Regions from separate parts of the Faecalibacterium sp. PGM34 genome, predicted to be linked through region 1. Evidence: predicted binding sites of a transcription regulator. Region 1 holds the regulator's gene; each other region holds the start of a gene.

Region 1 (4,180 bases):
AAAGGCGGCGCGGGGACGCGCAACGCTGACCCGCACCGGGGTGATGGGCGGCGCGGCGGGCTCCGGCTGAGCAGGGGCGGCGGGAGCGGCTTCGGTGTCCACCGCGTCTGCTTCCATCTCCTGCGTTACCTTGTGTCCCCAGCGCAGCACGCCGGACATCCAGTCCGGTACACCCAGATGCAGCCCGGCAGGCTCGTCCTCCTCGTCCAGCGGCTCGTCCTCGGCCTCGTCGTATTCCTCATCGATCTCTCGCTCTGCCTGCCGGATGGCGGCGCGCTCGGCGCGGCGGGCGGCGCTCTGCTCTGCAAAGGCAGAGCTGCGGGCGCGGAGGCCGCCGGTGACAGCGCACAGCCAGACCCAGACCTCGGCGGGGGTGATGTCAAAAATGTACAGGCTGCCGCACAGCAAAAGCACGATCATAATGAGGTTTGCCGCCGGGCGTCCGCACAGCAAAAGCAGCACGCCGCCCAGCACAAAGCCCATTGCGCCGCCGGACAGCCATGCGCTGACACCGTTGGCATAGCAGGCGGAAAGCATTTGCAGCGCCGACAGCCCCTGCGGCTGGATATCGGAAAACACGATGACCGTGCCGCAGACAAAGATAAGCCCCAGCACCAGCTTGAGGATGCGGGACAGCAGCTCCTCGCCCCGGGTGTACAAAACGGCCAGACAACACACGGCTGCACCCAGCACAAAGCTGCCGCAGCCGAACAGCCCGAACAGCACATCATGGAGCACCCGCCATGCGGAATCGCCCTGCACAAAGGCCAGCACCATCAGCAGCAGACCGCCGAACAGGGTGCCAAGCCCTGCCGGGAGCCGCTGTTCTGCCTTTTTACGGCGGGCAGCAGTACGCCGTTTCGTTGATTTTCGTTTTTTCGTTGCCATTCTACTCTGTTCCCCAACTTCCCATAGACACAATAATTGATTCTACTATTGTACCACGCAAGGGCAAAAATGGCAAACCATAATGTTGTTTTTATTATTCCCGCTCGATCTCCCTGTACAGCCATGCCAGCGCGTCCGAAAGACCGCCCAGCTCGTCGATCAGCTTTTCCTTTACGGCGCGGCGTCCGTCCAGCACTGTGCCCATGTCCATGACCAGCTCCCCGGTATGGAGCATCAGCTGGGTGTAGCGCTTTTCCGGCATGCCGCTGTGGGCGGCTACAAAACCGGTGATGCGCTGCTGCATCTGCTCAAAGCAGTGCATGGTCTGCGGGACGCCTAAGATCAGCCCGGAGTGCCGCACCGGATGCACTGTCATGGTGGCGGTGGGGACAATAAAGCTGTGCCGCGCACTGACCGCCAGCGGGATGCCGATGGAGTGCCCGCCGCCCAGCACCAGCGTGGCGCTGGGTTTGGAGATGCTGGCGATCAGTTCTGCCAGTGCAAGGCCGGTCTCCACATCGCCGCCCACCGTGTTCAGCAGCACCAGCAGTCCCTCGATGCGGGGGTCCTCCTGCACCGCCACCAGCTGCGGGATGACGTGCTCGTACTTGGTGGTCTTTTGCCCCTGCGGCGCTTCGGTATGCCCTTCGATCTGGCCGATGACGGTCAGGCAGTGGATGACATGACCGCCACGGCTCAGGGTGACCGTGCCCAGATCTTCGATATCCTCTTTTTCCATCCGGTGCTGCTCTGCGGGGGTGTCTTTTGCCGTATCCATGCGCGTTCTCCTTCCGTAGCGGGGTCTTTGTGGGGTCAGTATCCCCCGGCAAACGGGAAAGTATACAGGAGAAAAGAAACAAGAAACTTTGTGAATTTTTTATTTTTTTATAAATGGGTATTTGACATTCGCCTTTCATGCTGTATACTTTAAATAATATTACAGGATAAAATGGAACATCTCTCTGCGCGCAAAGAAGTCCCTTGCATGGCGGCAGAAGCTGCAGCGCGTTGGGCAGAAAGGAGAATTTTCCTATGAACACCCCCCAAAAAGCATCGATCCCTGTGATCAAGCGTCTCCCCAAATATTACCGGTATCTGCGCTCCTTGCAGGACGACGGCATTACCAGCATCTCCTCCCGGGAGCTGGCTTCCCAGATGGGCACCACCGCCTCGCAGGTGCGGCAGGACTTCAACTGCATCGGCGACGTGAACGGTCGGCAGGGCATCGGCTACTCGGTGGAGAACCTGCTTTCCATTCTGGAAAGCCTGCTGTTCGGCAACGGCGACCGTCTGCCCACCATCCTGATCGGCTGCGGCCGTCTGGGCAAGGCGGTGAGCCGCTTTATCACTACCGACGCCAACGGTTACAAGCTGATCGCCGCTTTTGATGTGGCTGAAAACGAAGTGGGCAAGGAAATCAGCGGCATCCGCATCCGGCACATTGACGAGCTGGAGGCATTCTGCGAGGAAAACAAGCCCAAGGTGGCGGTGCTCTGTGTGCCCCGCGATGGTGCACAGCAGGTCAGCGGACGGCTGGTGGATCTGGGCATCGAGGGCTTCTGGAACTTCTCCCACTATGACCTGTCGGTGCCTTACCCCGATGTGGTGGTGGAAAACGTCCATCTGGGCGACAGCCTGATGAGCTTGGGCTACCGTCTGCGCAATCAGGAGTGACGGCATGGCAAAATTGTATTTCCGCTACGGTGCCATGAACAGCGGCAAGAGCACGGCGCTGATGCAGGTGGCACACAACTACGAAGAGCAGGGCATGAAGGTGCTCATTTTAAAGCCGCAGGTGGATACCAAGGGCGGCGGGGAACTGGTGAGCCGTCTGGGCGTGCGCCGCAAGGCAGACCTGCTGATCCCGCCGGAGCTGGACGTGTTTGCAGCTGTGAAGGCGGCAAACGATGCTTCTGGCCCACTGGCCTGTGTGCTGTGCGACGAGAGCCAGTTCTTCACCCCGGAGCAGGCCGAGCAGCTGTTCATGGTCACGGTAGATCTGAATATCCCGGTGATCTGCTACGGTCTGCGGGCAGATTTTTCCCTCAAGGGCTTCCCGGGCTCTACCCGTCTGCTGGAGCTGGCGCACACCATCGAGGAGATGAAAACCATCTGCACCTGCGGGCGCAAGGCCATCTGCAACTGCCGCAAGGTGAACGGGCAGTTCGTCTTTGAGGGCGAGCAGGTAGCCATCGACCTTGAAAACGATGTGCAGTACGTCAGCATGTGCCCCCAGTGCTACTTCAAAGCGCGGCGGGCGTTCTACGCTGCAAAGGAAAACTGAGATACTTTTATATTATATACAAGCCGCTGCACCGCGCCGGGTGCAGCGGCTTTTTTGCGTGGATTGCACCCTCTCAGTCACGGCTTACGCCGGTAGGTAGAGCAAAACCTCCCCCTTTCGGGGGAGGTGGCATCGCGCAGCGATGACGGAGAGGGTTGACTTCCGGGCAAGCAGCTTTCCACTTCAGTCGGAAACTGTACCGCCCCCGCTGAAGCCTTCACCCGCCGGGGGAAGGTGGCTGCGAATGCGGGGAGCAGACGGAAGGGGTACCCCCCATAGGCTGTATACAGACTGATATATCAATTTGTTGCATTTAGAGGGACTGATATATCAACCGGGCGGAATTCGCACGTTTTTTGCACTATTGATATATCAGTTCAGACTGGGCAGTTACTCGACGGAGGGGAGAGGGAATGGGAGAAGAAGAGAGTAGCGGGGGACGGCAGAGCACAAAAAATTACAGGCGGAACGGTAAATGTAACAGGAATTATTGAAATTTTTGCCGTTATGCCCCTGTTGCATCCCAGATTTTTATGCAAGTCATTGAAGTATACAAGCTGCACAGTTTTTCAGCGCAAGTTTATTCATTTCGGCAAGGACGTCGAATCTGTTCTGAAAACAAGGGCAATATTTGTATGTTTTTATCCTGTATCACTGTAAATTGCATCTTTCTTTTTCTTGTGGCTTTTGTTATCATAATTGTATACAAGGGGGCATGTGCAGACCCCCTGCATGAAGATGTTTTCTATTAGGAGGAGAACAAAAATGAGCAAGGCAATTTCTCGTCGTAACTTCCTGATGGCTACCGGCGCTGTCGGTGCTGCAGGTCTGCTGGCTGCCTGCGGCAGCAAGCCCGCTGCTTCTTCCACCGCTTCTTCCGCTGCTTCTCAGGCTCCCGCTGCTTCCGCAGACGAGAGCTTGGCTCTGTCTGACGGCCCCGTCAACCTGAGCATCAGCTGGTGGGGCGGCGACAGCCGTCACGCTGCTTACCAGAGCGCTCTGGAGGCT
Region 2 (4,180 bases), 1.3 Mb from region 1:
GCCATGTGTTCCATGTGTCCAGATTGGTATTCAGGGCGGCGTAGGCCGAGTTGAGCAGCTCCATGATCTGCTCGTTATTCTCAATAAACTCCAGATGGTTTGCCCAGTTCATGAACTTTGTAATGTTGGCCTGCGCGGTGTAATACAGGGTAGTCACGCTGGTAATGAGCTGCGGTACGATCATCATGACCAGCGCATACACCAGCAAAAGCCCGAACAGGATGGTAAGCGCCACGGACAGCGCATTGATCAGACCGTTCATCTTTTCCGGGATAAACCGGCGCAGAAAGTTTTCGATGCTATTGCACACAGGCTTGAGCAGATAGGCAATGACAGCACCGTAGATAAAGGGCATCAGGATGCCGGTCAGGGTAGAGATAGCCGAGCCAAAGCCGTCAAAGCGGTAAATGAGGAAAAAGAAGATGATGCTCAGTGCAATGGCACCAAACCCTGCGAGCATCCCATAGAGATACGGTTTGATGTGCGGCTTTTTGTCCATCATGACAAACTCCATTCCTGCTGCGGGCAGCGGGAATACCCGCAGCGCTTATTAAATTTTGTTGCTTCTGCGCCAGATGTGCAGCTTTTCAGCCTCGCGGATCAGCTCTTCACGGAAGTCCGGGTGTGCCACGCTGATCAGAGCCTCAGCCTTTTCCCAGGAGGTCAGGCCCTTCAGGTTCACGCAGCCATATTCGGTGCACAGGTAGTGCACGTTGGCGCGGGTGTCGGTAATAATGCTGCCATTCTCCAGCGTGGGACGGATGCGGCTTTCCAGCTGGCCGGTCTTTTTATTAAAGAAGGTGGAGGACAGGCAGATAAAGCTCTTGCCGCCCTTGGAAAGGTATGCGCCCAGCACGAAGTCCAGCTGACCGCCTGCGCCGGAAATGTGCTTCACACCGGCGCTCTCGGCGTTCACCTGACCAAACAGGTCGATATCCACGGCATTGTTGATGGAAATAAAGTTGTCCAGTGCGGAAATGCTGCGGATGTCGTTGGTGTAGTCCACCGGGGCAGACATACACTCCGGGTTATCGTTCAGGTAATCGTACATCTTCTGAGTGCCGGCACCGAAGGCATAGACCTGACGACCCTTGTCCAACTGCTTGCGGCTGCCGTTGATCTTGCCGGCCTTGGCAATATCCACAAAGGCATCCACATACATCTCGGTGTGCACGCCCAGATCCTTCAGGTCGCTCTGTGCGATCAGCCCGCCGATGGCGTTGGGCATACCGCCGATGCCCAGCTGCAGGCAGGCACCATTGGGGATCTGCGGCACGATGAGGTTGGCTACCTTCAGGTCAACCTCAGTAGCGGCACCGGCAGCTGCCATCTGGCCGATGGGGGGATTTGCGCCCTCCACAATGCCGCTTACCTGAGAAACGTGTACGCAGTTCTCCATGCCGCCAAGGCAACGCGGCATATTGGCGTTGACCTCCACGATGATCTTCTTGGCCTTTTCGCACACGGCACCCAGATGCGAAGCGCTGAGGCCGAAGTTGAAGTAGCCGTGCTCGTCCATAGGGGTCACCTGAAATACTGCCACATCCACGGGGTCGCTGCTCTCGCGGTAGTAGCGGGGCAGCTCGGAGTAGCGGATGGGGGAGTAGAAGGAGAAGCCCTGCGCAATGGCCTTGCGCTCAATGCCGCCCATGTGCCAGCTGTTCCAGGTCATGTGGGCAGCAGGGTCGTCGATCTGGAAGATCTCCGGCACCCACATCAGGATGCCGCCCCGGAAGTTGACCCCTTCCAGCTCCGGCAGACGCTTTGCCAGCTCGGCATCCACGGCCACAGGGGTGTTCACAGCCCAGCCGTAGTCCACCCAGTCGCCGCTTTTGACCAGAGCGGCAGCCTGCGCAGCAGTCATAAGCTTCTGTGCGTACAGTTCCTTGCAATCCATTATAAACCATCCTCTCTTAAAATACATAAAAGAATTGTAAACAATTCTGTGCGGACAAATTATGCAGCTGTTTTACGCCTGTTTTGCGGAATGCACACCGTTTTGCCACATCTGTGTGGTAACCTTATAAACAAGGCAGCAGTGTGTGCTGTGCCCTGCGCAGAACAGCTCAACTTAGTTATAACATTAACAAAGTGCAGAATCAATAGTTTTGGCTAAAAAACAGCCGGTATGGCATAATGAACAGTTTTTGGAGCTTTATGTGGGGATTGTTTGGTACGTAAAAAACAAAAAATTTGAGAAAAAGTCTTGATAAAATTTTGACGATGTGCTTTACTAATAGCGTGGGAAGCAACTGCGGAGCAGTGCGGGATGATTCGTTTAAAATTTAACGATAAAACGCACCGCAGCAGTTACAGGTTGCACCCAAAGCTGGAAAGTGCTATCATGGCAGAACCACATCGCGCTTAGTAATTACAGCGCACAAGGAGGACACTGACCGATGGCAACAGCAGTTTATCCCGGGTCGTTCGATCCGGTCACCAAGGGACATCTTGATATCATCAAGCGCGCAGCAAAGATCAACGACCACCTCATTGTGGCGGTGCTGATCAACAGCGCCAAGCATCCGCTGTTCACAGTGGAGGAGCGGGTGGCTATGCTGCAGGAATGCTGCAAGAACATCCCCAACGTGACTGTGGAAGGCTTCGACGGCCTGACCGTGGAGTTCGCAAAAAAGCGCCACGCATCCGTCATGGTGCGCGGGCTGCGGGCGGTAACGGACTTTGAAAACGAGATCCAGCTTGCGCAAACCAACCACGCACTGATGCCCGGCATCGAGACCATGTTTCTGGCCACCAGCATCAAATGGAGTTATCTTTCCTCCACCATTGTAAAGGAAGCAGCGTATTACGGCAGTGACATCAGCAAGTTCGTTACACCCAATGTGGAAAAAGCCGTCAACGAAAAATACGCCCAACTCCGGGAGAGGGAAGAGACCTGATACCGCAAAAATGCCGCAGGGCGTTTTGATAAATGGGTAACCGATAAGTAACACACATACACAATTCAGGAGGCTATTCACATGAAAAAGATCGTTATCGCATCTGCATGCCGCACCGCTATCGGCAAGTTCGGTGGCACTCTGGCCAACGTTCCCGCTGCTGAGCTGGGCTCCATCGTCATCAAGGAGGCTCTGGACCGTGCAAACGTCAAGCCCGAGCAGGTCGATCATGTTTACATGGGCTGCGTCATTCAGGCTGGTCTGGGCCAGAACGTCGCTCGTCAGGCTGCCCTGAAGGCTGGCCTGCCCATCGAGACCCCCGCTGTTACCGTCAACGTGGTCTGCGGCTCCGGTTTGAACTGCGTGAACATGGCTGCTCAGATGATCGAGGCAGGCGATGCTGACATCGTGGTCGCAGGCGGCATGGAGAACATGGACATGGCTCCCTTCGCACTGCAGAAGGCTCGTTACGGCTACCGCATGGGCGCTCCTATGGGCAAGAGCGAGATCGTGGATACCATGGTCAACGATGCCCTGTGGGATGCCTGCGGCTTCAACAAGCACATGGGCATGACCGCTGAGAACGTCTGCACCAACGAGACCTATCAGAAGAAGTACGGCTACAGCCCCATCACCCGTGAGATGCTGGACGAGTTCGCATACAACAGCCAGCTGAAGGCTGACAAGGCCATCAAGGACGGCGCTTTCAAGGACGAGATCGTTCCCGTTGTGATCAAGGGCAAGAAGGGTGACACCGTGTTTGATACCGATGAAGGCCCCCGTCTGAGCGCTCCCGAAGTGCTGGCAAAGCTGAAGCCCGCTTTCACCAAGGACGGCATCGTGACCGCTGGAAACTCCTCTGCCATCAACGACGGCGCTGCTGCTCTGGTCATCATGAGCGAGGAGAAGGCCAAGGAGCTGGGCGTGAAGCCTCTGGCTACCTGGGTCGCAGGTGCTCTGGCAGGTGTTGAGCCCGAGGTCATGGGTCTGGGCCCCATCGCTGCTACCAAGAAGGTCATGGCTAAGACCGGCATGAGCGTTGCTGATATGGATCTGGTCGAGGCAAACGAGGCCTTTGCAGCACAGTCCATCGCTGTCGGCGAGGCTCTGGGCTTCGATAAGGATAAGCTGAATGTCAACGGCGGCGCCATCGCTCTGGGCCATCCGGTCGGCGCTTCCGGTGCTCGTATCCTGGTCACCCTGCTGTATGCTATGAAGCACCGTGGTGCTCACAAGGGCCTGGCTACCCTGTGCATCGGCGGCGGCATGGGCTGCGCTAC
Region 3 (4,180 bases), 710 kb from region 1:
CGCCGTACTGCACGGTGGTAGCCTCGGCCACAGCCTCGCCGTACAGCTCGCCCACCACCTTGCGGATCTGAGCGCAGACTTCCTGTGCCTGATCAGAGGTAGCGGTCTTGCCGGTGCCGATAGCCCAGACAGGCTCGTAGGCGATGACAACGTTTGCCATCTGCTCGGCGGTCACGTCACGCAGGGCGATCTTGGTCTGCATACGGACCAGCTCCTCGGTAACGCCCTCCTCGCGCTGCTGCAGGCTCTCGCCCACGCACAGGATGACCTTCAGACCGGCGTTCAGGGCAGCCAGCGTGCGCTTGTTAACGGTCTGGTCGGTCTCTGCAAAGTACTGACGGCGCTCAGAGTGGCCAACAATGACGTACTCCACGCCCAGATCCACCAGCATATCGGCGCTGATCTCGCCGGTGAAAGCACCGGACTTCTCAAAGTGGACGTTCTCGGCGCCCACATGGATGTTGGTGCCCTTGGTCTTAGCCACAGCAGTGACCAGATCGGTAAACGGGGTGCAGATGACGACCTCGCAGGTGGCGTCCTTCACGGCGGGGATCAGCTCGTCCACCAGAACAGCAGCCTCGGAGGCGGTCTTGTTCATCTTCCAGTTGCCAGCGATAATAGCCTTGCGCTTTGCCTTATCCATTGTTATTTTCTCCTTACCTTCGTAAATATTTACAAATTGTCTGCACAAAAAGAAAAGATGCGGCGGCGTAAATGCCGCCGCACCCATTGTGATGCCGGAAAAATTATGCGTTCTGGATGACTGCGATGCCGGGCAGCTCCTTGCCCTCCAGATACTCCAGAGAAGCGCCGCCGCCGGTGGAGATGTGGGTCATCTTGTCGCCCAGACCCATCTGCTGTACAGCTGCTGCGCTGTCGCCGCCGCCGATGACGGTGGTAGCATCGCTCTCAGCCATAGCCTTGGCAACAGCCAGGGTACCGGCTGCCAGAGTGGGGTTCTCGAACACGCCCATGGGGCCGTTCCAGACAACAGTCTTGGAAGCCTTGACAGCGTCAGCAAACAGCTTCATGGTCTCGGGGCCGATGTCGCAGCCCTCCATGTCAGCGGGGATTGCGGTGACAGGCACCACGGTCACGTCCACAGGAGCGTCGATGGGATCGGGGAAGTCCTTGATGCAGGCTGCATCCACGGGCAGCAGCAGCTTGACGCCCTTCTCCTGAGCCTTTGCCATCATTTCCTTGCAGTAGTCCAGCTTGGTGTCGTCGCACAGGCTCTTGCCCACTTCGTAGCCCTGAGCCTTGACGAAGGTGTAAGCCATGCCGCCGCCGATGATCAGGGTATCGACCTTCTCCAGCAGGTTGGAGATGACGTTCAGCTTATCAGCAACCTTAGCGCCGCCCAGAATAGCGGTGAAGGGACGGACGGGGTCGTTGACGGCGTTGCCCAGATACTTGATCTCCTTCTCCATCAGGTAACCGACAGCGGTATCCTTGATGTAGTCGGTGACACCTGCGGTGGAGCAGTGTGCACGGTGGCAGCTGCCGAAGGCGTCGTCCACATAAGCGTCAGCCAGAGAAGCCAGCTCCTCGCTGAACTCGGGCATATTCTTGGTCTCTTCCTTGCGGAAACGGGTGTTCTGCAGCAGAACGACGTCGCCGTTGTTCATGGCAGCCACAGCAGCCTTTGCGTTCTCGCCCACAACGTTGTCGTCGTCGGCAAACACAACGGTCTTGCCCAGCTTTGCGCTCAGAGCCACAGCAACGGGAGCCAGGCTGAACTTAGCCTCGGGGCCGTTCTTGGGCTTGCCCAGATGGCTGCACAGGATGACCTTAGCGCCATCGTTGACCAGCTTCTGGATGGTGGGCAGTGCTGCATTGATGCGGTTCTCGTTGGTGATGACACCGTCCTTCATCGGGACGTTGAAATCGCAGCGGACAAGCACCTTCTTGCCGCAGTAGTTCTGATCGTCGATCGTCTTCTTACCTAAACCCATGGTAAAAACTCCTCTCAAATTATAATTCTGAACCAGAGTCTCGCTCACAATCGGGGAGTTGCCCCGTACAGTTACTATTATAAACAAAAACTGTGTGCATTGCAAGGATAAGAGATAGATAATTGTTTAACAAACATTTGCCGTTGTTGCACGGAAATGTGTCTATTTTGCCCGAAGTTCGGTTTTTTCTGCCCCCAGACGCCGGAAATGCCGCCGTTCAAAGGCAAATTTTCCGTATAAAATGCGTTTGCTGTCAAAAAAGAGTTATTTCACACGGGTAGCATCCTCACGTCCCCTTCCTGTGAAAAAGGGATTCGGAAACACCCGCAGACGTTTTCGAATCCCAAGTCAAAAATATAATTCCTTGCATTATGCCCAGAGTGCAACGACGACGACCGCCGCCAGTGGCGGAAACAGGGAGGAGTTGTTGGGGCAGCGGCCAGCAAGACGCGCGTGCCGCTCAAGGCACGATGCGGATGCTGGGAGCCGCAACCCGGCAAGCGGAGGGCATTTCAAATCGTCCCGCATCAAACAAGGCCGCCGCACAAAATACTGTGCAGCGGCCGGTGTACGTATGCGTTATGCAAAATATTCCTGTGCGCGGCGGGCGGCATCGTTGATGCAGTCCCGCAGCTGATCCAGTGTATCAAACTTTTTGCTGGGGCTCAGGTAGGCGTGGAACTCCACCACCGGGTCGGTGCCGTACAGATCACCGGAAAAGCCCGGGATAAAGGTCTCGCAGGTCACCTTGGTAGCGTCATCGTTCACAGTCGGGCGGCTGCCCAGACCGGTGGCCGAGGGATACCACCCCCCGTTGATGCAGGTGCGGGTGATATAAATGCCGCTGCGGGGCATCTGGAAGCCCTGCGGGTACAGCTGGTTGATGGTGGGCACCCCGAGGGTGTGTCCCAGCCCTGCCCCGTGCTGCACCGCAAAGCGGATGGCGTAGGGCATGCCCAGCATGGCGTTGGCGGCCGGGATGTCCCCGCCCTCCAGCGCAGTGCGGATGCGGGTAGAGGACACCGGCTTTTCCTCAAACTGCGCCATGGGCACCACAACTACCTCTACCCCAAGGGGGACACAGAGGGCGCGCAGCAGCTCCGGGGTACCGGCCGCCTTTGCGCCAAAGGTGAAGTTTTCGCCGCAGAACAGCGCCCGGGCGTGGCAGTTTTCCACGATGCCGCGCACAAACTCCTCCGGGCTCAGTGCCTTGATCGCTTCAAAGTCCGGGGTGAGGTAATACTCCACCCCAAGGCTGTGGATCAAGGCGTGCTTATCCTCGGTGGAGAGCAGGCGCTTGCCCTTCATTTTATTTTCCACCGGCAGGCGGAAGGTGAACACCGCCGGAGCTGCATCATGGGTCTTTGCCCACTGCACCGCCCCTTCGATCACCGCCCGGTGGCCGATATGGATGCCGTCAAAGTAGCCCATGGCCACGGCGGTGCCCTTTTCGGGCTGTGCCAGCGGCAGCGGGGCAAACTGAGAAATGATCTGCATGGGTCTTGTTTCCTTTATTGCTCAATTACGTTCCACAAACAGTTTTTCCACCCGGAGCACCCCGCCGGTGATGTTGGCAAGGCCAAGGAACTGCCCGGCGGCATTGCACACCCGGTAGCGTCCGTCTGCCGCCGGGTAGCGGCTGGTGGGACAGCCGTTGTACAGGTGCTGCTCCACCCATGGCTCCACCACCAGCAGCGGCAGCGGGGTGAACACGCTTTCCACCGGCAGCATCAGTGCTTCCAGCGCGGCGCTCCCCTGCTCCTTTGCGGCAAGGATCTCTTCCAGCGTGTGGGCGTCCGCTTCGGTGTACAGACCGGCAGAAGTGCGGCGCAGCGCGCTCATGGTGCCCTTCTGCCCCATGGCGGCGGCGATATCCTCCAGCAGCGTGCGGATATAGGTGCCTTTAGAGCAGCGCACCGTAAGCACATATTCGTTCTCTGCCGGACTGCCGCCGTACTCGATGCCGTAGATTTCAATGGGGCGCGCCTTGCGCTCCACGGTCACACCCTCGCGCGCCAGCTTATACAGCGGCTGGCCGTTGATCTTGACCGCCGAGTACATGGGCGGCACCTGCATCTGCGGGCCGATGAACTGCGGCAGCACAGCCAGCAGCTCTTTTTCCCCGGCAGTGACGGGGGCTGTTTCCAGCACCGTGCCGGTGCTATCGCCGGTATCCGTGCGCGCACCCAAGCGCAGGGTGGCGCGGTAAGCTTTGTCGTGGTTCA

What was found. Region 1 encodes Rex, which represses fermentation and respiration genes when NADH is low (regulators of the CRP and FNR family bind a similar motif). Its sites were predicted from a motif close to ATTGTTAANNNNTTAACAAT; they were not measured.
Region 2: the regulator Rex is predicted to act here: its motif matches at 2,072-2,091, upstream of ACXPUX_RS09045 (butyryl-CoA:acetate CoA-transferase).
Region 3: the regulator Rex is predicted to act here: its motif matches at 2,070-2,089, upstream of ACXPUX_RS12110 (phosphoglycerate kinase).

Annotation. Positions count from the first base shown of each region.
Region 1 covers NZ_CM136898.1:127,815-131,994, reverse strand. The annotation lists gene ACXPUX_RS00620 (FtsK/SpoIIIE family DNA translocase) at 1-888, opposite strand, end outside; gene ACXPUX_RS00615 (ClpP family protease) at 983-1,666, opposite strand; gene ACXPUX_RS00610 (redox-sensing transcriptional repressor Rex) at 1,921-2,562, shown strand; gene ACXPUX_RS00605 (thymidine kinase) at 2,567-3,172, shown strand; gene ACXPUX_RS00600 (ABC transporter substrate-binding protein) at 3,938-4,180, shown strand, end outside.
Region 2 covers NZ_CM136898.1:1,930,694-1,934,873, forward strand. The annotation lists gene ACXPUX_RS09040 (AI-2E family transporter) at 1-502, opposite strand, end outside; gene ACXPUX_RS09045 (butyryl-CoA:acetate CoA-transferase) at 551-1,897, opposite strand; gene coaD (pantetheine-phosphate adenylyltransferase) at 2,400-2,900, shown strand; gene ACXPUX_RS09055 (acetyl-CoA C-acetyltransferase) at 2,982-4,180, shown strand, end outside.
Region 3 covers NZ_CM136898.1:2,506,007-2,510,186, forward strand. The annotation lists gene tpiA (triose-phosphate isomerase) at 1-643, opposite strand, end outside; gene ACXPUX_RS12110 (phosphoglycerate kinase) at 747-1,955, opposite strand; gene ribF (bifunctional riboflavin kinase/FMN adenylyltransferase) at 2,535-3,452, opposite strand; gene truB (tRNA pseudouridine(55) synthase TruB) at 3,474-4,180, opposite strand, start outside.